Regions from separate parts of the Gottfriedia sp. ABJ_BB2_2 genome, predicted to be linked through region 1. Evidence: riboswitches for the same ligand, from Rfam matches in the RefSeq annotation. Region 1 holds a riboswitch; each other region holds the start of a gene.
The links. A riboswitch is a leader RNA that binds a small molecule or an ion and turns the genes downstream of it on or off. The one in region 1 is predicted to bind S-adenosylmethionine.
Positions count from the first base shown of each region.

Region 1 (8,359 bases):
TAAAGGGGTAGAAATGCTAGGTGATAGTAACACAATTGCTGTTATTTTACCGGGTACAACCTTCTATTTAAATAAACCTGAATTTGCACCGGCAAGAGAAATGATTGATCAAAATGCCGCTGTTTCATTGGCTACTGATTTTAACCCTGGTAGCTGTCCGACAGAGAATTTACAATTGATCATGACAATTGCTATGCTAAAGTTAAAAATGACACCTGAAGAAATTTGGAATGCTGTCACGATTAATTCTTCCTATGCAATTAATCGCGGCGAACAAGCCGGTAAACTTAAAGTTGGACGTATGGCTGACGTTGTTATTTGGAATGCGCCTAATTACACGTATGTACCATATCATTTTGGTGTAAATCATGTTGAATCAGTCTTTAAGAATGGAAAGTTAGTTGTAAATAGAGGTGTATATGATGTCTCTATCACATCTTAAAAAAGCAGGAGATGCAGTTTTCATTGATTCATCTGTTACAAAAGCAAATGAAATAGTTACTGCTTGGGATGGAAAAGATGCTTCTAATTTTTCAATCATAGGGGTTCCATTATCGAAAACTTCTATTAGTCATTCAGGAGCTAGCTTTGCACCTTCAACCATTCGAAAAATGCTAAGTAGCTATAGTACGTATCATATTGAAGATGGAATAGACTTGAAAACGTTACGCGTTACGGATTTTGGTGATATCACGATGCATGTCACTGATTTTGAAGAATCGAGAAATCGTATTAAATCAACGATTGCTGAGCTATTGAACCAATTTAAAGATACGATTCCGATAATTTTAGGTGGGGATCATGGGATTAGCTTTCCAAGCATCTCTGCATTCGCAGAAGCTAGAGGGAAAATTGGGGTCATTCAATTTGATGCACATCACGATCTAAGAAATATAAATGATGGTGGCAGGTCAAATGGAACGCCATTCCGTAGTTTAATAGATGAAGGTATATTAAATGGTGAGCATTTAATTCAAATTGGTTTGCGTAATTTTTCCAATAGTGCACCTTATACTGAGTTTGGTATTAATCATGGTGTCACAATATATACAATGCGTGATGTGCGTGATTTAGGTATTCAAAAAATTATTCAGGATAGTGTAAATCGTTTAGCAGAAGAAGTTGATGCTATTTATATTAGTCTTGATATGGATGTGCTTGATCAAGCATTTGCACCAGGCTGTCCAGCAATTGGCCCTGGTGGAATGGATAGTCAAACTTTGATCGATGGTATTTGTTATGTTGCATCTCATCCAAAAGTATGTGGGATGGATATTGTAGAATTAGATCCAACGATTGATTTCCGTGATATGACAAGTAGAATTGCTGCCCATGTCATATTAAATTTTCTAGTTGAAAAAGTTAAATTGAATCGATAAAAAGAGCTCGTAAACAATACAAATTGTTTACGAGTTTTTTTATATAGTCTCACAAACGTTCACATATTCCTAACGAAAATGGTTTTTGCATTCATGATTCTCATATGATCAACATAGATTTGTAATGGAGTGTGATCATTTTGAAGTATTCAATAAGCTTAAACTCAGCATTTAAAGCTTTACTCACTGTAATAGGAGTTAATATATTACTAGTCATTGTTTTATTTTCTTTAGGTTATTTTTTAGATATTCTTCCTTCTTTTACATTGTTTGGCTATAAAATCATTGTGTTCCCTTTCAGTCTATTTGTGTTTATTTTGAGCTTGATTTCTGAAATTAAAGTAAAGAATAAGAGATTGGTTGACATTGAAGGAGAATCTAGTGAAAAGAAGAGTAGAATGGATAAATATCATACTTAAATCTTTTTATGATTGAGGTGAAACAGTTGGACCTCGAGAAAGAAGTCTTACAAAACCTAAATGAGCGCATTAATATAATAAGAGAACATCAGAAAGCAGATGGATCTTGGGAATATTGTTTTGAAGGTTCAATCATAACAGATTGCTTTATGTTAATTCTTTTAAATGATTTAACTTTATTAGATAAAGAAAAAGAGTTATGTGAAAAAATTGCAAAACGCTTAATCAAGTTACAAGAAGAAAATGGCTCATGGAAATTATATGAAGATGAAAAAAATGGAAATCTATCTGCCACCGTTCAAGCTTATATTGCATTATTAGTATCTAAAACATATGAAAAAGACCATCCAAGTATGAAGAAAGCAGAAACCTTTATTCAAACCAATGGCGGTATTGGAAAAGTACATTTTATGACAAAAATGATACTAGCGATACATGGATTCATTCCATATCCAATATTCTTTCATTTTCCGATGAGTTATTTTCTACTCCCAAACAATTTTCCTCTCAGTTTATTTGAACTAAGTAGTTATGCCCGAGTTCATTTAATCCCAATGATTCTATGTATTAATAAACGATTTATAGCCAAATCTGATAAGACAATTCATCTAAATCATTTACATTCGAATGAAGAGATAGAGTGGTTTGATGATGAGAGAGATTCATTTTTTCATTTTTTAGTAGAAGAGGGTAAGAAGCTTGCTTCGTATCCGCTATATTTTCAAAATAAAGGATATGAAAAAGCCGAAAAATTTATATTAGACAGAATCGAAACAAATGGTACATTTTATAGCTACGCTAGTTCTACATTTTATATGATTTACGCCTTATTGGCGCTTGGCTATGAAACTAGCTCAAAAGAAATTCAACAAGCATTAAGTGGTTTAATCTCATATTCATTTGAAACCGAAGATGGAATCCATATTCAAAATTCACCTTCACAGGTTTGGGATACGGCGTTACTTTCCTATGCATTACAAGAAGCAGGCGTTCCCTCAACAGATGTTTTAATCAAAAAATCAGTTGAATATTTAAATAAAAAACAGCAAGTACTAAGAGGGGATTGGTCAATACATGCTAAAAAAATCAATCCTGGAGGATGGGGATTTTCGGAAGATAATTCATTTATACCAGATAATGATGATACAAGTGCAGCGTTAAGAGCGCTAACAAGAAGTGCTATGTCAGACCCAACCCAACTTGAAAAATGGCAAAAAGGTATTCAGTTTTTATTAGGCTTGCAAAATCATGATGGTGGATGGGGCGCGTTTGAAAAAAACGTCACAAATAAATGGTTAACGTATTTACCAATTGAAAATGCCAAGGATGCTATCATTGATCCTTCTACAGCTGATTTGACTGGCCGCGTTTTAGAGTTTATTGGAAACTACACTACAATTAAGCAAGAAGATGAACAGGTTGAAAAAGCGATAGAGTGGATTTTAGAGCACCAAGAAACAAATGGTAGCTGGTATGGTAGATGGGGAATTTGTTATATTTATGGAACATGGGCGGCTATAACTGGTCTTAGATCAATCGGAATCCCAAAGAATCATGAAGCAATTCAAAAGGCTGCAAAATGGCTAATCAGTGTGCAAAATCAAGATGGAGGATGGGGAGAGTCTGGTTATTCGGCTGTAAAAAAATGTTATGTACCACTAAAGTACAGTACCCCTAGTCAAACGGCATGGGCAGTTGACGCTTTATTAACGATTCTAGATAAAGATGATGAAGTGATAAAAAGAGGGATTCAATATTTATTGGCACAAAAACAAAAAACACAAAAAGAATTAGCATATCCTACGGGTCTAGGTCTACCAGGTGGTTTTTATATTCATTACCATAGTTATCAATATATTTATCCTTTACTTGCATTGGCTCATTATCATAACAAATAATATTATTATGTAAACTAGTGTTATCATAAAATAGTAAATTATGTCCATTTTTCAAATTTTCATAAAATATGTTTCTTTAATTGGTTAATTATAGTAAACTAGTCATATTAAAAAATAACTGAATATTCCTTATCGAGAGTGGTGGAGGGACTGGCCCTTTGAAACCCGGCAACTTTAGCTTTAGCTAAAAAGTGCTAAATCCAGCATGTTTTTAACATGAGAGATAAGGCGTGGATTGTAGATAACGTCATTCTTTCATTTTAGAAAGAATGGCGTTTTTATTTTTGTAAGGGAAGTGATCGCTTGGGCTTGTTGGAAAAATTAAATAATGGAATTGTATTAGGTGATGGAGCTATGGGTACTCTGTTATATTCTGGGGGGTTACATAGCTGTTTTGAAGAATTAAATATTACTGAACGAGATCGAATTATTCATATTCATGAACAATATATTAACGCTGGTGCAGAGGTCATTCAAACAAATTCTTATGGTGCAAATGCTGGAAAACTAAGACAACATGGATTGGAAAAACTAGTTAAACAAATCAATCAAATGGCTGTCAGAAATGCTAGAGAAGCTTCTAAAGGAAGAGCACTAATACTTGGTGGTATTGGTGGAATGAAATATATCGGTTCAACTTTTGCGACTCCGTTAGAAAGAGAAATCATGTTGTTAGAGCAAGCCTCTGCCTTACTAGAAGAAGGCGTAGATGGCATCATGCTAGAGACTTTTTATGATGAACATGAATTATATGATGCTGTTTCCTTATTAAGAGAACGTACAGACATCCCAATCATTGCCCAAGTAACATTACAAGAAATCGGTGTGATGCAAAGCGGTCAATATATAGAAAAAATTCTCCCTAAATTAGTTGATTTAGGAGCAGATGTAGTAGGAATTAATTGTCATTTAGGACCACTACACATGATTGAATCGTTAAATACGGTTGCTTTACCGAAAAAAGGATTTTTGTCAGCATTTCCAAACTCAGGTCTTCCTTTGTATGAAGAAGGTAAGTACGTATATAAATCGAATCCAGAATATTTTGAAGATATGGCAAAACCATTTATTGAACAAGGCGTTCGTTTGATTGGTGGTTGTTGTGGTACAACACCCGCACACATTGCCGCACTTCGCAATAAAATAGATAATTTAAAGCCTGTCACACAAAAAGAAATCAACAATCGAACAATTACAATAAAAATACCAAAGCAGCCTGAACAAAAAAATGAAACACTAGCTGAGAAAGCAAAACAGAGAACAACGATAATCGCGGAACTGGACCCACCAAAAACTTTACAAACCAGACGTTTTTTTGAAGGGGCTAAGGCTTTAAATAACGCAGGAGCAGATGCGATTACATTAGCAGATAATCCATTAGCTTCACCAAGGATATCTAATGTAGCAATTGCGTCCATGTTACAACGATTAAATATACCTGTCCTAACCCATTTAACTTGTCGTGATCGAAATATGATTGGCCTTCAATCACATTTAATGGGTTTATCGACTTTAGGTTTAAATGAAGTTTTAGCAATTACAGGCGACCCTGCAAGAGTAGGAGACTTCCCTGGTGCTACATCGGTATATGATGTTGCATCATTTGAACTCATTCGCATGATCAAAGAAATGAATGAAGGTAGACTGTATTCCGGTAAAAGTTTAGGAAACGGTACTAGATTTTCAGTAGCCGCTGCATTTAATCCAAATGTTAGGAAAATGGATGCTGCCATTAAAAGACTAGAGAAAAAGGTTGAAGCGGGGGCAGATTACTTTTTAACACAACCTGTCTATGATTTAGAAACAATCGATCGTTTATATGAATCCACTAGACATATCAATCAGCCAATATTTATTGGGATTATGCCACTAATTAGTAAAAAGAACGCTGATTTTATTCATTATGAGGTACCAGGTATTACATTAACTGATGAGGTTAGAAATCGAATTGACATCAATGATCCTTTATTAGCAATTGAAGAAGGCAAAAAAATTGCAAAAGAACTTGTAGATTATGCAATTGATAAATTTAATGGAATCTACTTGATTACTCCATTCTTAAAATATGAAATTACTGAAGAACTAATCCAATACACTAAAACTCGTAAAAAAGAGGAGATTCAATTATGAAAGCATTAGAGGCAGCATTAAACGAACGTATTCTACTCCTAGATGGAGCTATGGGAACGATGATTCAACAACGAAACCTACAAGCTGATGATTTTGGAGGTGAAGAACTAGAAGGATGTAATGAATATTTAGTTGTCACTCGTCCAGATGTCATTCAAGAAATCCATGAAGAATATATACTAGCTGGTTCAGATATTATCGAAACAAACACATTTGGTGCAACAAATATCGTTTTATCTGATTACAATTTGCAGCATTTAGATATCGAATTAAATGAAAAAGCTGCACAAATTGCGAAAGCTGCTGTACATTCTTCTGGAAAAAATGTGTTTGTAGCTGGTGCAATGGGCCCAACTACAAAAGCAATTAGTGTCACTGGTGGTGTAACGTTTGATGACTTAATTACTGCTTATTTTCGTCAAGCAATTGGACTATTAAATGGTGGAGTTGACTTACTTTTAGTTGAAACATGTCAGGATATGAGAAATGTTAAAGCTGCTTGTATCGGGATTAGTAATGCTTTTAAAGAATTAAACAAAACAATTCCGGTAATGATTTCAGGAACAATCGAACCTATGGGTACTACACTTGCTGGCCAAACTATTGATGCATTTTATTTAGCGATTGAGCACATTTCACCAATTTCAATTGGATTAAACTGTGCGACTGGTCCTGAATTTATGCGAGACCATGTAAGATCATTATCTGAGCTTTCTGAAACATATGTATCTTGTTATCCTAATGCAGGATTACCAGATGAGGATGGACATTATCATGAGTCACCAGAGTCATTAGCATACAAAGTACGTGATTTTGCCGAACAAGGTTGGGTCAATATACTAGGTGGTTGTTGTGGCACAACACCAGATCATATTAAAGCAATGAAAGAAGCTATTTCAGGAATCAAACCGCGTCAATTAAAAAAGCGAACAGATCATGCGGTTAGTGGATTAGAATCACTAATTTATGATGATAGTATGAGACCACTATTTGTTGGTGAGAGAACGAATGTTATAGGTTCTAGAAAATTTAAAAATTTAATCGCTGATGGGAAATATGAGGAAGCTGCTGAAATCGCCAGAGCACAAGTTAAAAAAGGTGCACATGTTATTGATGTCTGTATGGCTGATCCTGACCGTGAAGAATTAGCTGACATGGAAAATTTCCTAAAACAATTGGTTAATAAAATAAAAGTTCCAATTATGATTGACTCAACTGATGAAAAAGTAATTGAACTCGCATTAACTTATATCCAAGGTAAAGCAATTATTAACTCTATTAATCTAGAGGATGCTGAAGAACGATTTGAAAAAATTTGTCCATTAATTCATAAGTATGGTGCTGCGGTAGTCGTCGGAACGATTGATGAAGATGGAATGGCAGTAACTGCGGAACGTAAATTAGAAATCGCTAAACGTAGTTATCAATTATTAACTGAAAAATATCATATTCGACCTTCAGATATCATTTTTGATCCACTTGTATTTCCAGTAGGAACTGGAGACGTTCAATACATTGGTTCTGCAAAAGCGACGATTGAAGGCATACGTTTGATAAAAGAAGCACTACCTGAGTGTTTAACGATTCTAGGATTAAGTAATATTTCATTCGGTCTTCCAAACAGTGGGCGTGAAGTATTAAATGCAGTCTTTCTATACCATTCAACGAAAGCTGGTTTAGATTATGCAATTGTAAATACTGAAAAACTAGAAAGATTTGCATCAATACCCCAAGTCGAACGTGAATTAGCAGAAGAACTACTATTTAATACATCTCAAGAAACATTAGATCGATTTGTAGAGCATTTTCGTCATTCTGTAAAAAAGGAAGAAAAACCGAAGGAACTTTTACCAGTTGAGGAAAGACTGGCAGCATGCATTGTAGAAGGTTCGAAGCAAGGCTTAATTGATGATTTGCAACTTTGTATTGATCGCGGTGATACACCATTAAATATCATTAATGGACCATTAATGACAGGTATGGACGAGGTTGGACGATTATTTAACAATAATGAACTAATCGTTGCTGAAGTATTACAAAGCGCTGAAGTCATGAAGGCTTCCGTAACATTTTTGGAACAATTTATGGAAGTTTCTGAGAGTTCACGTAAAGGTAAAGTGATTTTGGCTACTGTTAAAGGTGATGTTCATGATATTGGTAAAAATTTAGTTGATATTATCTTGACGAACAATGGATTTGAGGTAATCAACTTAGGAATCAATATTCGACCAGATGATTTAATTACCCAAATTCGTAAAAATGAACCAGATATTATTGGCTTATCAGGTTTATTAGTCAAATCAGCCCAACAAATGGTGATTACAGCGGGAGATTTGAAAAATGCAGGTATTGATACACCTATTTTAGTAGGTGGAGCAGCACTAACAAGAAAGTTTACAGATAATCGTATTCAACCAATCTATGATGGTTTAGTTGTTTATTCTAATGATGCGATGACAGGTTTAGATTTGGCAAATAAAATCGTCAATCCAATTGAGCGTCAAAGTTTAATAGAAAATAAAAAGGTAATAAA
Region 1 covers NZ_JBVFKR010000001.1:414,777-423,135, reverse strand. Annotated here, with positions in the region: gene hutI (imidazolonepropionase) at 1-442, shown strand, start outside; gene hutG (formimidoylglutamase) at 420-1,379, shown strand; gene ACX6U0_RS02275 (hypothetical protein) at 1,520-1,798, shown strand; gene shc (squalene--hopene cyclase) at 1,825-3,696, shown strand; SAM riboswitch class I at 3,823-3,926, shown strand; gene ACX6U0_RS02265 (bifunctional homocysteine S-methyltransferase/methylenetetrahydrofolate reductase) at 4,000-5,826, shown strand; gene metH (methionine synthase) at 5,823-8,359, shown strand, end outside.

Region 2 (8,359 bases), 200 kb from region 1:
AAACATTAAATGTTTAAAAATATTTCGAGATTTTTTAAACGTGAAATGGCTTCTTCTAATCTACTAGTGTCAGTTAACAGACCAACTCTTACATATCCCTCACCAAAATCACCGAAACCATTACCTGGTGCAACAGCAATATGAGCCTTTTCAAGTAATAAATCTGCAAATTCAGTTGAAGTAAATCCATTTGGTACTTTAAGCCAAGCAAAAAATGAACCAGCTGGGGCAGTTACATTCCATCCGATTTCTCGGCAGCCATTGATTAAAACATTTCTTCTTTCTTCGTAAAGGGATAATAATTCTTTAACACTTTCCTGTGATTCAGTTAATGCAGCAGCAGCTGCTTCTTGAATTGCTGGAAATAAACTAACGTAAAGATGGTCTTGTAATAAATTAATCGCTGAAACCACTTCCTTATTTCCAACGGCAAAACCGACTCGCCAACCTGCCATATTATAGGTTTTAGAAAGAGTATAAATCTCGATGCCACATTCTTTTGATCCTGGTGTTTGTAGGAAACTGATTGGTTTTTTACCATCGAAACCAAAAGCGCCATATGCGAAATCATGACAAACTGTTATTTGATTATTTTTTGCTAATTGAACCGTTTCTTCAAAAAAATCTGAAGTAGCAACTGCACCAGTAGGGTTATTAGGGTAATTAATAAATAATATTTTACTAGCGTCTAAAACTTCTTGAGGAATCAGGTTATAGTCTGGTAAAAAATGATTTTCCTCAATCAACGGTAAAGTATAAGCTACTGTTTTTGAAAGTGCAATACCTGATAAATAGTCTGGATATCCAGGGTCAGGAACTAAAATTGTATCGCCTTCATCACATAAACAAAGTGGCAACTCAACTAATCCTGCTTTTCCACCAAATAAAATGGCTACTTCTTCCTCAGGGTCAAGATCAACATCATACTCACGTTTATAAAAATCAACAATTGCTTGTTTTAAACTGCTAATTCCTCGAAATGGGGAGTATTTATGAGTATTAGGATTTTCTACTGAATTTTGTAGAGCTTTTATAATATGATTTGGTGTTGGTTGGTCTGGGTTACCTTGACCTAGATTAATAACATCATGTCCGTTTTTAATAGACTCATTTACTTTCATAACGAGTGAAGCAAAGAATTGCTTTGGTAGATTTTCTAATAATTTACTAGGTTTCAAGTTCATCACTCCAAAAAAATAGTTCAATGATTTGTATCAATACAAGTTGAAAGTTTCAAATAATGAATATTGCAATAACTTTCACCATCATATATGCTCATTTTAAAAATGTCTATAAAATTTAGAATAGGGTGAATATAAATTGATTAAGATTGCATGTATACAAACAGACATAGTTTTAGGGGATTCTACTACAAATTCCATGAAGATGAAGGGTAAAATTTTAGAGGCTATACATCAACATGCAACTGTAATCGTGTTGCCAGAACTGTGGACGACGGGATACTGTTTAGAAGAAATTACAAAGCATACAGGACAACAGGAATCTATCATTTCTGAACTTCAAACGATTGCTCGAAAGTATCAAGTGACATTCATAGGTGGCTCATTTCCAATTGAGCGTGATCATGGTGTAACAAATACATTAATCGTGATAAACAATCAAGGTGATGTAGTGAAAGAATACGACAAAGTCCATTTGTTTCAGTTGATGAACGAGCACCACTATTTACAGTCTGGTACCGAAAATGGATTGTTCAGCATTGATGGCTTAGATGTTGCTGGTTTTGTTTGTTATGATTTGCGATTTCCAGAATGGATTCAAACACATGCTGTAAATGGCGCAAAGGTTTTGTTTTTTGTAGCTGAGTGGCCTATTCAAAGAATGGAGCATTGGGAAACTTTACTGAAAGCACGTGCAATCGAAAACCAATGCTATGTAGTTGCATGTAATCGAGTAGGCAAAGATTTAGCGAATACTTTTGGTGGAGGCTCGATGGTGATCGATCCTTGGGGAGAAATTTTAGTGAAAGGTTCAACAAAAGAAGAAATTATTTATGGAGAAATCGACCGAGAAAAGGTAGAGGAAATCCGCAATACGATCCCAATTTTTGAAGACAGAAAAGATGGAATTTATAAAAGTTTCAAAAAAAACGTTTGACAAACTAAAAAATAATCATCTACAATACGGTTATAAAATTTAATATGCGAACTCTTATTTCGAGTAGGCGGAGGGATTTGGCCCGATGATGCCCAGCAACCGACCATAATACCATTGTGAAATGGGGCGTAACTTTACGCCTGAGCTTAAATGCTCAGTAAGGCACGGTGCTAATTCCAACAGAAAAGAAATTTTCTGGTAGATAAGAGACGAAAGCCAATTTACGATTGCCCCTTTTCGTCTCGAGAAGGGGCTTTTTATTTTGACTATTTTAAGGGGGATGAATTGTAATGACAGTCATTCAGAAAAAAGAATATAGACCTTTAACAGAGGCTACATCAATTACGTATTTACAAAAGTTGGGATATTTTACGAATCAAGTTTGTGAAAGTGTTGAAATTGGGGACGGAAATTTAAATTTAGTTTTTAAAGTAAGACCTGTTGGACAAGAGCAAGGGTTAATTATTAAGCAAGCATTACCATATGCAAAAGTAGTAGGAGAAAGCTGGCCACTTACATTAAAAAGAGCAACAATCGAGAGTAATGCAACAAAAATATATAATGATTTAATTCCAAATCTAGTTCCGAAAATATTTGCCCATGATGAAGAACAAGCAGTAACAGTTATGGAGGATCTTTCTCATTTACAGATTTTACGTAAAGGATTGATTGAAAAGAAAAGCTTTCCTTTTTTTGCAGAGCACATCGGAAAGTTTTTAGCAAATTCTTTATTTTTCACTTCTGATTTCGGAACGACGCCTGCTAAAAAGAAGGAGCTAGAGTTTACTTTTCATAATCCAGAGCTATGTGATATAACGGAAGATTTAGTATTTACAGATCCATTTTTTAATAGCGAAACAAATAGTTTTGAAGAGGAATTACTAGATGAAGTTCAAGCTTTATGGAACGATGATGAGTTACAACTTGAAGCAGCTAAACTAAAACTTGATTTCTTATCAAAAAAGGAAGCACTATTACACGGAGATTTACATACAGGAAGTATATTTGCATCAGCAACTGAAACAAAAGTGATCGATCCAGAGTTTGCATTCGTTGGACCGATTGGATTTGATTTAGGGCAAATTCAAGCAAATTTATTGTTCCAAATATTTAGTAGAACTGAACAAAAAGAAGAGATATTTGAACAGCTAGTTTCGATTGAAAAAGTATTCAATGAAACATTTATCAGGCTATGGGAAGAGCATAGTGTGAGACCATTTAACCAAGCTGACCTAATAAAAGAAAAACTTGAAGGCTACTGGATTGATGCTATTGGCGTCATTGGGTGTGAATGTATTAGAAGGACAATTGGTCTTGCACACGTAGAAGATATTGAATCGCTTGAACTAGAACATAAAATTGCAGTTAAAAAAGAAATCCTCGCATTTGGGGCAAATTGTATAAAGAATAGATTTACTATTGGAAATATTAAAAATTTAATTTCAGATTGGAGTAACAAATAATGGCTACATTACAGCAAATACCTGAATCATTACAATGGAACGGTGAAACTTTAAATATTCTTGACCAAACAAAATTACCACTAGAAGTTGTTTATTTAGAAGCGACTTCTTTACAAGATGTGAGAGAAGCAATTGTAAAACTACAAGTGAGAGGCGCACCTGCGATCGGATTGGCAGCTGCTTACGGTCTATATTTAGGTGTACGTGAAATTGAAACGGATTTGATAGAAGAATTTCATGTGCAGTCAAGAAATCTTGCTGATGAATTAATTAGTGCAAGACCAACTGCAGTAAATTTAGCTTGGGCTGTTGAAAAACTACTACAAATTAGCTCAAATGCAAAGTCAGTAGCAGAAGCAAAATTTATCATAATGGAAGAAGCGATAAAATTACATTTAGCGGACGAAGCAACGTGTAAAGAAATTGGAGAAAATGCTTTAACACTTTTACATGACGGTGCTGCTGTATTGACGCATTGCAACGCAGGCAGTATTGCGACAAGTCGATATGGTACAGCGCTTGCTCCGCTACATTTGGCAAAAGAAAAGGGTTGGGAAATATCAGCATTTGCTACTGAAACTAGACCCGTTTTTCAAGGGGCAAGATTAACATCATGGGAATTAAAGCAAAGTGGCATTCCAGTTACACTTCTAACAGATAATATGGTCGGTTATTTATTACTAAATAAAAAAGTTGATGCAATTATAGTAGGTGCTGACAGAATTACGGCAAATGGTGACACGGCAAATAAAATTGGAACATTACAATTAGCAATTTTAGCAAATTATTATCAAATCCCATTTTATGTAGCAGCTCCACTCTCAACAATTGATGTTTCTATTGACACAGGAAAAGAAATTGTGATTGAACAGCGCGATCGTAGTGAAGTAACGAATATTGGAAATTTACAAATCGCTCCAGATGGAATTGATGTCTTAAATCCAGCATTTGATGTTACACCTAATGAATTAATTACTGCGATCATTACAGAAAAAGGAATCGTTACAAGTAATTATCGTGAGACATTTTTACGATGGGGGAATGAAGAATGAAAAAAATAATCGCTACTTTATCAATTGCTTCGATTTTATTAACAGCTTGTGGGAATGAGCAAAATGCTGTTTCGAATCAAAAATCTCAAGTGACAAGCACATCTGAGAAAAAAACAAATACAACAAACACTGCTACAGATATTCCAGCGGCTGTTAATAAAAAATTAAAGATTGCTTTAGTTATGGAATTTTCGATCGGAACATTCTCTTCTCAATACATTGATGGTGTAAAAAGACAGGTAGAGAAATTTGGTGGAGAAGTCCAGGTATACAATGCTGATAATGATTTAGCAAAAATGGCTGCAAATTTAGAGACGGCAGTTAATGCAAAAGTAGACGGCATTCTAATCGATCATGGCCGTAAAGAAACATTAGAAAAAGGTGTAAAAAAAGCATTAGAAGCGGGGATACCTGTCGTTTCATTTGACAGTGATTTAAATCTTCCTGGTGTTACAGTTATTGACCAAGATGATTACAGTCTTGCATGGAAAAGCTTAAAAATCTTAGCAGAAGATTTAAATGGTAAAGGTAAAATCGCAACAATTTGGGTTGGTGGGTTTACACCTATGGAGCGAAGAAAAGTAATGATTGATGCATTCTATAAACGCTACCCGGGGATAAAAGAGGTTGCTAGATTTGGTAAAGCAAGTAGCAATACTATGTTAGATACACAAGCACAAGTAGAAGCGCTTTTAAAGAAATATCCTAAAGGAGAACTTGATGCCATTTTTGCGACATGGGATGAGTTTGCAAAAGGTGCAACAAAAGCAATTCAACAAGCAGGTCGCTCAGAAATCAAAGTCTATGGTATTGACTTAAGCGATGAGGATTTACAGTTAATTCAACAACCAGACTCACCATGGGTTGCATCGGCAGCAAGTGATCCAGGAGAAATTGGTGAAGTTCAGTCAAGATTCTTATATCAAAAAATTGCAGGTGAAGATACACCTGACATATACTCATTGGAACCTAAATTAATAGAAAAAGAGGATTTACCAAGTACGCCTATTAAAGTGAGTGACTTAAGTAAATATAGTAAAAACTGGGCACCAACATCAGCTGCAACATCACAATGGATGGAGCAATTTGAGAAAGGGAAATAAACATGACAATTCAACTAGAAAACGTATCTTTTAGTTATGGAGAAACAGAAGTACTAAGAGAAATCAATTTAAATGTTGAATCTGGTAAAGTAGTTGGATTTGCTGGGTTAAATGGCGCTGGTAAAAGTACTTTATTAAAACTTCTCGCAAAAAGACACTTACCTACAAGTGGAAAGATTTCATTTAATGAATTAAGCTCGGTAGCATATGTCCCTCAGGAGGTAGATGAGGGACTAGTGCAAGGATTGACAGTCATCGAAAATTTAATGATTGCCATTCACCGTGAAAATAAACATGTATTTTTTTCGAAAAAGAAGAGTATTGAGTACGCGAATCAAAGATTATCTAATTGGAATTTATCTTTACCTTATTTAAAAACGGTTAGTGAGTGTTCTATATATGAAAAACAACTGATTTTAATCGCAAAAGCTTTATTAAATGATGCATCGTTCTTTTTATTTGATGAACCAACTTCATCATTAGGAAGAAATGAAAAAGAACAATTTTTCTCATTCTTAAAGATACTTAAAAAACAAGGGAAATCAATTGTCGTTATTTTGCATTCAATAGAAGAAATCTTGACTCATTGTGATGAGATTGTCATTTTAAAAAATGGTGAAATCGTCCAACAATCTCAGTCTTCTTTTTTTACAAAAGAAAAAATAGTAGAGATAATGTCTTCATCGACTTTTTCATTTCAAAAGAAGCGAAAATTACATGATGAACTTGCGTATAAGTTTCATCATATCAATCTAGTTGATTCTAAACCTTCTATTAATATAGAAATAAATAAAGGTGAAGTCATTGTCATCTATGGAGCAAATGGAAATAAAAAATCTACCCTTGCAAAAACACTTTGGGGAGATAAAAAAACATACGATTTGATCAAAGAAAATAAAACGGTCTCAATTCATTCTCCAATCAGCGCTAAAAAACAAGGTTTTGCGTTTGTACCAGAAGACAGAAGAAAAGAAGGGATTTTTCTTCATCATTCAATTCGTGAAAATGTATCGATTCATGAACAGGGGTGGATTCAGAAAAATCTCGAGGTTGTAAAAACAAACTCTTTTATACAGACTTTAAGTATTTTTCCAAAAGACACTGAAAAAGAAGTGATTCATCTAAGTGGTGGAAATCAGCAAAAAGTTAGTATCGCAAAGTGGATCACACCAAATACACGCTGTCTTATTTTAGATGAACCATTAAAAGGTGTAGATATTTACGCAAAACAACATATTTTCCAATTTATTGACGATTTTTGTTCAAATGGAGGATGTGTTTTCTATTTTACAAATGACATTGAGGAAGCAAATGTTATTGGTGATAAACACTTTACCATCGTGCAAGGTGAATTATTGGAGGGAATCAAGTGACACAGTGGGCCCAAACACAAGGTAAAAGGATCGTTTTAGATTTTGGAGCAATTTGGTTACTACTACTTGTTATTGTATTTTTTTCAATGACATCTAGTTCTTTCTTATCTTATAGTAATATCACAGATATTTTAAGATCAATTTCAATTGTTACATTATTAGCGATTGGAGTAACCTTTAGTTTAATTATCGACGGATTAGATTTATCAGTCGGATCAACAGCAAGTATAAGTACAGTTTCGGCTGCCTATTGTTTAATCGTTTTGAGACAAGAATTATGGGTAACCTTGCTCGTAGCCATTGTAATTGGATTAATCATCGGCCTTATGAATGGTTTATTTATCACAAAAGGTAAATTACCAGATTTATTAGTGACATTGGCGATGATGTATGTAGTGAATGGATTACAATTAACATTAACAAAAGGTTCATCTATATATGAGGGTATGACAATTAACAATGAAGTAACGACTGGTCACTTTATTCCATCCTTCTTATATTTAGGGCAAGGTTCATTATTTAACATTCCTGTAGCTGTGATCATAATGGCCGTATGTATTTTCATTTCTCATTTGTTTTTAGAAAAAACAACATGGGGTCGTGTATTTTTCTTTATTGGTGGCAATAAAACTGCTGCTCATTTGTCGGCAATGCCAGTTAATAAATATCGAGTTTATGCTTATGTGATTAGTGGGTTATTTGCAGCGTTAGGTGGAATTTTACTTGCGAGCCGTGTAGGTACAGGGCAAGTTTCAGCAGGTACGCCATTATTAATGGATAGTATTACAGCCGCCTATATAGGAATTGCGATGTTTGGGAAAGGAAAACCAAATATTGTTGGCACATTTTTAGGTGCGTGTTTAATGGGAATCTTACTAAATGGATTTACAATGTTAAATGTCCCTTATTTTGCTCAAGATATTATTAAAGGTGTATTATTATTAGGTGCAATTTTCCTTGCTAAAAAAAATAACTAATTAATTAGAAAAGATCTCCCTAAACAGGAGATTTTTTTTATTTTAATAGTAGAAAGTAATTAGAAATAGCATAGAATAAAAAAATCACACTTTTCATGTTAGATTTCCTAACATTGTATTGACACTTTTTCTGACATGGAATAAAATACTAATAGATGAACGAAAGGAGCATTGCTATGAATGATCAAGTAAGACGCTCAACGCCACTTTTTCCGATTGGAATAGTCATTTCGTTAACTGAATTATCAGCAAGACAAATTAGGTATTATGAAG
Region 2 covers NZ_JBVFKR010000001.1:616,214-624,572, reverse strand. Annotated here, with positions in the region: gene ACX6U0_RS03310 (aminotransferase class I/II-fold pyridoxal phosphate-dependent enzyme) at 6-1,187, opposite strand; gene ACX6U0_RS03305 (carbon-nitrogen family hydrolase) at 1,324-2,118, shown strand; SAM riboswitch class I at 2,170-2,327, shown strand; gene mtnK (S-methyl-5-thioribose kinase) at 2,409-3,581, shown strand; gene mtnA (S-methyl-5-thioribose-1-phosphate isomerase) at 3,581-4,633, shown strand; gene ACX6U0_RS03290 (sugar ABC transporter substrate-binding protein) at 4,630-5,736, shown strand; gene ACX6U0_RS03285 (ATP-binding cassette domain-containing protein) at 5,739-7,109, shown strand; gene ACX6U0_RS03280 (ABC transporter permease) at 7,196-8,086, shown strand; gene ACX6U0_RS03275 (MerR family transcriptional regulator) at 8,263-8,359, shown strand, end outside.
Region 2: another riboswitch for S-adenosylmethionine. It lies ahead of mtnK (S-methyl-5-thioribose kinase); the one in region 1 lies ahead of ACX6U0_RS02265 (bifunctional homocysteine S-methyltransferase/methylenetetrahydrofolate reductase).

Region 3 (8,359 bases), on a different contig from region 1:
CAGCCATTTTATTTGACTTTAGTACTTTTTTCATAGATTCTCCCTTTTCCTATACAAAATGAACGCAAATGTAATTATATTACATTTTTGGAAATTATGTATATTCTCTTATAAATTTTAATAATAATATTTTTTGTTGCAGATTTCTAAACTTATATAAGTCTATATACCTTCTTTTTCTCAAAATCCCTTTTTTAAATGGAATCTATTCTAAAGATTATTGCATTTAGTATTTTAGCGACAGAAGTTGATTACAACGGAAGGTAAGAGATTCCTGTGGGAGATGTGGGAAGGTTAAAGACAGCCCGCATTAGGCCCACAAGATGTGGGTCATGCATGCTTTATGATAGGATGTCGTGGTGGTTTTAGCACGCCTACCTTTCTCAGTTTTCATCCCCAGAAAATGATTAGCCTGGAGTTATAATCATATAACACATTCTTAAATAGCCACAATGTATAAGAAAACAGCTTTAAAATATAAAAACCGATTTTTCATATTAAATAATTACAAGCAAATCATTTATAATAAAAACATATATAATAGAAGATTTTATTCAGAAAGTGGGATATATAGTGGCGAATATATTTGTAGCTGGTAAAATACCAGAAAAAGCAGAAGAAATTTTAAAAGGTAACGATATAACTATTTATAATGGTGATGGATTAATCTCTGAAGAAGAGCTCTGTGAAAGTGTAAAAAATGTTGATGCAATTCTAAGTTTACTTTCTACTCCAATTACAAAAAGGGTGATCGATGCAGCGAAACATGTGAAGATCATTGCGAATTATGGAGCTGGATTTAACAATATTGATATTGACTATGCTACAAGCAAAGGAATCCATGTGACAAATACTCCATTTGTTTCTACAGATGCAACGGCAGAGTTAACACTTGCGATCCTATTAGCAGTTTCAAGAAGAGTAGTAGAAGGCGATCAGTTATGCCGTACGAGTGGTTTTGATGGATGGGCACCATTATTCTTTAGAGGCACTGAAGTTTCAGGGAAAACAATTGGAATCTTTGGCTTTGGTAATATTGGACAAGCCGTAGCAAAAAGAGCAAATGCTTTTAATATGAAGGTTTTATATACTCAACCTAGAAGGTTAAGTCCAGAGATTGAACAACAGTATAATGCAACATATGTTTCATTTGACGACTTACTTAAAGAATCTGATTTTGTTTCACTTCACTCTCCATATAAACCTGAACTACACCATCTCTTTGGAGAAGAAGAATTTGCAAAAATGAAAAAAACTGCCTTCTTTATCAACGCGGCAAGAGGTACACTCGTTAATGAATCTGAGTTAGTTAGTGCTTTAAAACATGGTGTGATCGCTGGTGCTGCATTGGATGTTTTTGAATTTGAACCGAGCATTACGGACGACTTAAAAACATTATCTAATGTTGTATTAACACCCCATATTGGAAATGCGACTTATGAAACGCGTGAAGCGATGTCAGAAGTCGCAGCTAAAAATATTGTTGAGGTAATAAACGGTCGAAATCCTATTTCTGCTGTAAATGAAATATTTGTTAAAAACTAATCTTTACTAATATGAATAGAAGTTATTAATCAAAAAAAAATCTTAGCAAAAATGCTAAGATTTTTTTGATTACTTATTCGCTTACAGGTACTACAGCACCTTCATACTTTTCAATGATGAAATCTTGAATTTCTTTTGAGTGTAATACTTTTACTAATGCTTTAATCTCTTTTTTGTCTTTGTCACCTTCACGTACAGCAATGATGTTTACATATGGAGATTCTTTACCCTCTAAAGCAATAGCATCCTTCATAGGATTTAAACCAGCATCAATCGCGTAGTTAGTATTGATTAAAACAGCATCACCTTGTTTATTTTTATAAACTTGTGGAAGTAATCCAGCTTCAACGTCAGCTCTGAATTTTAAGTTTTTAGGGTTTTCAGCAATATCTTTAATTGTTGCAACAGTTGGATCTACACCATCTGCAATTTTAATTAAACCTTCTTGTTGTAATAGGCTTAACATACGACCATGATCCGCAACTGAACTACTCATGATAATTGTTCCACCTTTTGGTAGATCGTCTAAGCTTTTATATTTTTGAGAGTAAACACCGATTGGCTCGATATGAATACCACCAGCATTTTCAAATTTATATCCATTTTCTTTCATTTGTGATTCTAAGTAAGGAATGTGTTGGAAATAGTTAGCATCTAATTCTTTAGATTCTAAAGCTTTATTCGGTAACACATAGTCTTGGAATTTTACGATTTTTAAATCAATTCCTTCTTTTTTCAGTAAAGGCTTTGCTTCTTCTAAGATTACTGCGTGAGGTACGTTTGATGCACCTACTACTAATTCTTTATTTCCTTTTCCACCAGCTTCGTTTTCTCCATTACCACATGCAGCTAATGATAAAGCTAATACGCCTGCTCCTAATAAACCTGTAATCTTTTTGAAATTCATGTTCTTTTTCCTCCCTAAATTTGAATTAAGCTCTTTTATCTATTTTTGTTGTTATTAAATCTCCAATAAATTGAAGTATAAATACAATGATTAAGATGATGACTGTTGCCACTAACGTTACTTCATTATTTGACCTTTGGTAACCTTCCATAAATGCTAAGTTACCAAGTCCTCCGCCACCTACAACCCCTGCCATTGCTGTATAACCAACGATTGCAATTGTTGTAACAGTTAAGCCTGAGATAATAGCAGGCAATGCTTCTGGAATAAGGACTTTTAATATAATTGTGAAAGTACTTGCTCCCATTGCTCTTGCTGCTTCGATTACACCTTTATCAATTTCACGTAAACCAATTTCAACCATTCTTGCATAAAATGGTGCAGCTCCGACAATAAGAGCAGGTAATGCAGCTTTCGCACCAAGCATTGAATCAAGGATAAATATTGTAAACGGAATTAATAAAATGATTAAAATAATAAACGGTATTGATCTGAATATATTTACAAATCCAGCTAAAATCATGTTGATTACTTTGTTTTCTAAAAGCTGGTCTTTACTTGTTAAAAATAATAGCAACCCGATAATTAAGCCTAAAATAAAAGTAGCTAATGCTGCGATTACTGTCATAAATAAAGTTTCTTGTGTTGCTAAGATCATTGTTTCCCAATCTACATTCGGAAAAAGTTGTGTCATGTTACGCTACCTCCACTTCAACTTGCTTTGATTCTAAGTAAGAAATTGCCTCTTTGATGTTATTTAAATCTCCTACAAGTTGAATAGTCAGTGTTCCGTAAGACCCTTCAGCCGTTTGAACAATTTTTCCTTGCAAAATATTGATTTCAATATCAAAGTGCTTTACTACTTCAGATATATGGGGTTGATTAGCCTGTCCATTTTTAAATGTAAGCCTGTAAGTTTTATCATTCCCATTGCTTTCTATAATTACTTGATGATTAAATTCTTCGTCTGTTCCTCTAATCTGTTTTACGAATTTCTTTGTAATTTCTTGTTGTGGATGAGTGAACACATCTACTACATGTCCTTCTTCAACGACTCTTCCATTTTCCATTACTGCTACTCGCTGACAAACCTTTTGAATAACATGCATTTCATGTGTAATCATAACGATTGTAATTCCTAGTTGCTTATTAATACTTGTTAATAGTGAAAGTATTGAGTCAGTTGTTTCAGGATCTAAAGCAGAAGTAGCTTCATCACATAATAAAACATCTGGATTATTTGCTAATGCTCTTGCAATCCCAACACGCTGCTTTTGACCTCCACTTAGTTCCGAAGGGTATGCATTTTCTCTTCCTTCAAGGCCCACAAGCTTAATTAATTCCTTCGCACGTTCAACGCGTTCCTTTTTTGAAACCTTTGCAATTTCAAGTGGGAAAAGTATATTGTCTAAAACTGTTCTAGACCATAATAAGTTAAAGTGCTGGAATATCATCCCGATTTTCTGTCTTGATTTTCTAAGCTCTGCTGATGAACACTTTGTAATTGATTTCCCATTGACGATTACTTCACCATCTGTTGGAATTTCAAGTCCGTTTAGCATTCGTAATAACGTACTTTTCCCAGCACCGCTATATCCGATCATGCCAAAGATTTCTCCTGCTTCAATTGTTAATGAAACATCCTTTACCGCGGTAACAGTGCCCTTTTTGCTCCTATATATCTTACTTACATTATTTATTTGAATCATTCATGATTTCTCCTCTCAAACATTCTAACAACTCTCTTTTCAATTTTTTGTAAGAACTTACTTTTTTAGTCTTTAAAAACAAAAAAACCTTTCTACTCGCATGAGCAGAAAGGTTTAACATAAAAAGTAAGCCTTTCTCTCATCTCTCAAAGCAATTGCTTTGCAGGAATTAGCACCATTTCAATGACTAGCATTGACGGTTGCTGGGTTTCACAGGGCTCAGTCCCTCCACCTCTCTCGATAAGAGTTAACGTATCAAATATTCGGTTGTTTAATGTAATTTTCATTCTACAAACTTAGACATAAGTTGTCAACAATTTTCTAAAAGTTTTTTCTCATTCTCCACACTCGTATATTGAAAGATTGTTTCAATGAGTAATAATAATCGATAATTCCCCTCATAAGAAGCGTCATTTAATTTTAATAAAAGACCTAAACGTTCTCTTCCTAAATTTAACGATTTCCAACCATCTTTTGTTAAATTTATTCTTAACTGTGGAATAGCCCGATCTAATATTTCAATAAATGGAGCTTTTTTGCTGAATTTGATATATGACTTCTCATTAAGACAATTTAATTCGATAATTCGATCTTCTATCGGTAAAATAATTTGTAAATATTCTTTTTTTACAAATAAATTTCTAGCTTGTCCAACCCACTCCTTAATTTCCATATCGTATACACCTCTTCCGAATTCTTTAAAACTATTTTCTCATAGATAGGTGTTATGTTCTTTATTTTTCGCTCGACAATTACCATGGGTAAATGCATTTTATTCTACAACTTTCACCTTATTTCCCAAGAAATATGTCAGAAGTTGGGTACATTCAGAAACTTTAAGAATGCGTAAGGTTATTACAACTCCAGGTTGCTCCCTTTCCGTGGGGTGTGAGCTGAGCCTCCTCGGCTTCGCCTGTGGGGTCTCAGCTTTCCCACATTTCCCACAGGAGTCTCGCACCTTCCGTTGTAATAACCTTTTGTCAGTTTTAATTCAAATTTAAAAGCAACATTCTATCAGTAAAAAAAACTTAAAAACAAAAAAATGACAACTAATAACTTGTAAATTAGTTGTCACTTTTTATTACCAAGAGGTCTTCTCAACCCTCTCAATATTCATCGTTTAATATATAGATTATATTTTTTTAATAAGTCATGTAAGTACGGAACAGATTGGAAAGCGTATATCTTTTGCTTGATTTCTCCTTTGTCGAAGATAAGTAAACAAGGTACACTTTCAATTTTCCAGTGCTGAGCTTCTTGTGTTAGATCATTAATATTTTGCTTGGATAATGGTAAGTTAGGCAGTATTTCATTTGTGATTTCTAACATTTTTGATGCTACTTGGCAAGTACCACACATAGCGGTATATATATATAAAATTGTTGTTTCTTTTGATTCTATACGTTGCATTAATTCATTCTTTGTCCACTGGTGCATATCAATATTCCTCTTTATATTGTTCTTAAATAGTCTGTAAAAACAGAAATGTCTGCTCCTAATAATACACTTGCTAAATGTTGGCTTGGGGCTGTTGCAACTTCACGATAACTTCTGTCAATATACAAATGCTCCGCTTGAGGAAATTCTCTTTTTAATAATCTTCGCAGTTTTTCTCCAGCCTCATCAGCATCAACTAGCACATAGATTTCTCTAAAATCTAACATTTCCGCTAGTTCATCTAATTTAGTTGTCCCTACAGTTCCATTTGTACAAATGATATCTACAGGTTCTTTTATTATAGACTGTATTTTTCTTTTATCAGTAGTACCTTCGACAATGATTACTTTTCTTTGTTCTTCAATATTCACTGGGCATCACCTAATGTAAAGGACTCTAAAGCTTAATTCATTTATATAGTATATTCTATTTTCGTTTGTTGTTTCCTTTTTTTCATGAAAGGAATATTAACTACCCCAAAAACAAGACAAAAAATAACATAAAAAAGTATTTTGTATTTATCAGTATACACATAAATTAAGAAAAGCGCCCATAATTGGACGCTCTTAAAGATAATTAATCTTGATTAATCATTTCTTCATATTTTTCAGCAGACATTAACTCTTCATATTCTGAAGTGTTAGAAGCCTCAACAACTACCATCCAAGCTTTTTCGTATGGTGATTCGTTTACGAATTCTGGATTATCATCTAGGTCTGAGTTTACTTCAACAACTTTCCCACTAATAGGAGCATAAAGTTCAGAAACTGTTTTTACAGACTCAACGCTACCAAATGGCTCGTTTACTGTAATATCATCGCCTACTTCTGGTAACTCAACAAAAACGATATCTCCAAGCTCTGATTGTGCAAAATGAGTAATACCGATATAGTACTTATTACCTTCAACTCTTACCCACTCATGTTCTTCTGAATAACGTAATTCTTTTGGAATTGACATTGTGAATCCTCCTCGATTAATTACCATAATTTATGTTATTTTATAACCAAACTTTTTCAAATACTTCTTCGTTAAAACCAACTGTCGCTTTATCTCCGTTAAAAAGAAGCGGTCTTTTGATCAGTTTGCCATCTGAACTTAAAAGTTCTAGAAGCTCTTCTTCAGTTTTAGTTGGAATAACATCCTTCAAGCCAAGTTCTCGGTATTTTACACCACTTGTATTAAATAGTTTATTAATAGGAATCCCACTCGCTTTTAAAACATCAGCAAGTAGTTCCTTTGAAGGCGGATTTAACGTAATATCAACTGCTTCCACAGTTACATTATGTTCTTTAAGCCAAGAAGCAGCTTTTCGACAAGTTCCACACTTTGGATATGTATAAAAAATGATACTCATATTAGCAACTCCTCCCATTTTCTATTTTATCACAGTAAATAAGTGAGTTAAAATAGTTCGGTTAGAAAATTCTGTTATAAATTGTCATTTATAAATATTATAACAACATTCGACAATATTAACTAGTTAAACGTTCGGTTATTTTTAAATTTATTACGGTATTTTTTTTATATCTTAACTATCATTCGTATTTCCAAGGTAGGTTTACTCAACCATTAATGATGACAATTTAATAGAATTTAGAAATAACCTATATTAGTATGTCATATCTGAAGTTAAATTATCCTATTTTTACCATGTAATAGTATAATGATTGGATCAAAAATAGCAATTCATAAAAAAACTGCCAATCTCTATGAAAGGCAGTTTTTCTAGTCTTAAACTGTGTAACGCTCAGCAGCTAATACACCAGCAGCGATTTCACGCTTTTTAGCAATTACGTTAATTGGCGTGTGTCGAGTAAATTTACGAAGTGCAGAAGTCATCATTCGTAAAGAATCTCCTGACTCAACAGCAACTAAAGTTTCTTTTGCATGAGCCTCAATCTCATTGAACGCTTCTTGACAGAATACTTGAGTGTAAAGTAGTTTTTGGTTCGATTTTTCTACGCCTACTTTGTTGATTGCTTTTTCTGTACGAAGAATTGCAGATTCCATTGCATAAATATTGCTTGCAATATCAGCAATGTTTACTAAGATTTCTTGCTCTCTTTCTAATGCTTTACCGAATTTTTGAGCAGCTAATCCTGCAATCATGATTCCGATTTTTTTCGCATTACGTAGTAAATGCTTTTCTTGTTCAAGTGGCGCATCGCCTACTTCTGAAGGCATAAACATCATAAGCTCTTCTTGAATTGCTTGAGCTTGTTGAAGTAAAGGTAATTCACCTTTCATTGCTTTACGTAAGAATGTACCTGGTACGATTAATCGGTTAATTTCATTTGTACCTTCAAAGATACGGTTAATACGAGAATCACGATAAATGCGCTCAATTTCATATTCTGCCATGAAACCATAACCACCATGAATTTGAACACCTTCGTCAGCTACATAGTCTAAAACTTCTGAACCGAAGAATTTATTTAATGAACACTCAATTGCATATTCAGAAACAGCAGCAGCTACTGCTTTAGGATCTTTTGCTTGTTCCTCAGTTAATTGACTGAAACGGTCTTCAAATAAACCAACTGTACGATATACTGAACTTTCATTTGCATAAATTTTCGTAGCCATATTCGCTAATTTTTCTTGAATTAAGCTAAATTTAGCGATTGGTGTTTTAAACTGTTGACGTTGGTTTGCATAAGTTGCAGATAATTCTAATGCACGTTTAGAAGATCCAACAGTACCTACAGCTAATTTGTAACGACCAATATTTAAAATGTTAAATGCAATGACATGACCT
Region 3 covers NZ_JBVFKR010000009.1:71,539-79,897, reverse strand. Annotated here, with positions in the region: gene ACX6U0_RS17240 (autotransporter outer membrane beta-barrel domain-containing protein) at 1-34, opposite strand, end outside; gene ACX6U0_RS17235 (2-hydroxyacid dehydrogenase family protein) at 574-1,545, shown strand; gene ACX6U0_RS17230 (MetQ/NlpA family ABC transporter substrate-binding protein) at 1,619-2,452, opposite strand; gene ACX6U0_RS17225 (methionine ABC transporter permease) at 2,478-3,146, opposite strand; gene ACX6U0_RS17220 (methionine ABC transporter ATP-binding protein) at 3,148-4,161, opposite strand; SAM riboswitch class I at 4,298-4,408, opposite strand; gene ACX6U0_RS17215 (hypothetical protein) at 4,472-4,834, opposite strand; gene ACX6U0_RS17210 (thioredoxin family protein) at 5,275-5,598, opposite strand; gene ACX6U0_RS17205 (toprim domain-containing protein) at 5,613-5,963, opposite strand; gene gcvH (glycine cleavage system protein GcvH) at 6,175-6,558, opposite strand; gene ACX6U0_RS17195 (arsenate reductase family protein) at 6,599-6,955, opposite strand; gene ACX6U0_RS17190 (acyl-CoA dehydrogenase family protein) at 7,333-8,359, opposite strand, start outside.
Region 3: another riboswitch for S-adenosylmethionine. It lies ahead of ACX6U0_RS17220 (methionine ABC transporter ATP-binding protein); the one in region 1 lies ahead of ACX6U0_RS02265 (bifunctional homocysteine S-methyltransferase/methylenetetrahydrofolate reductase).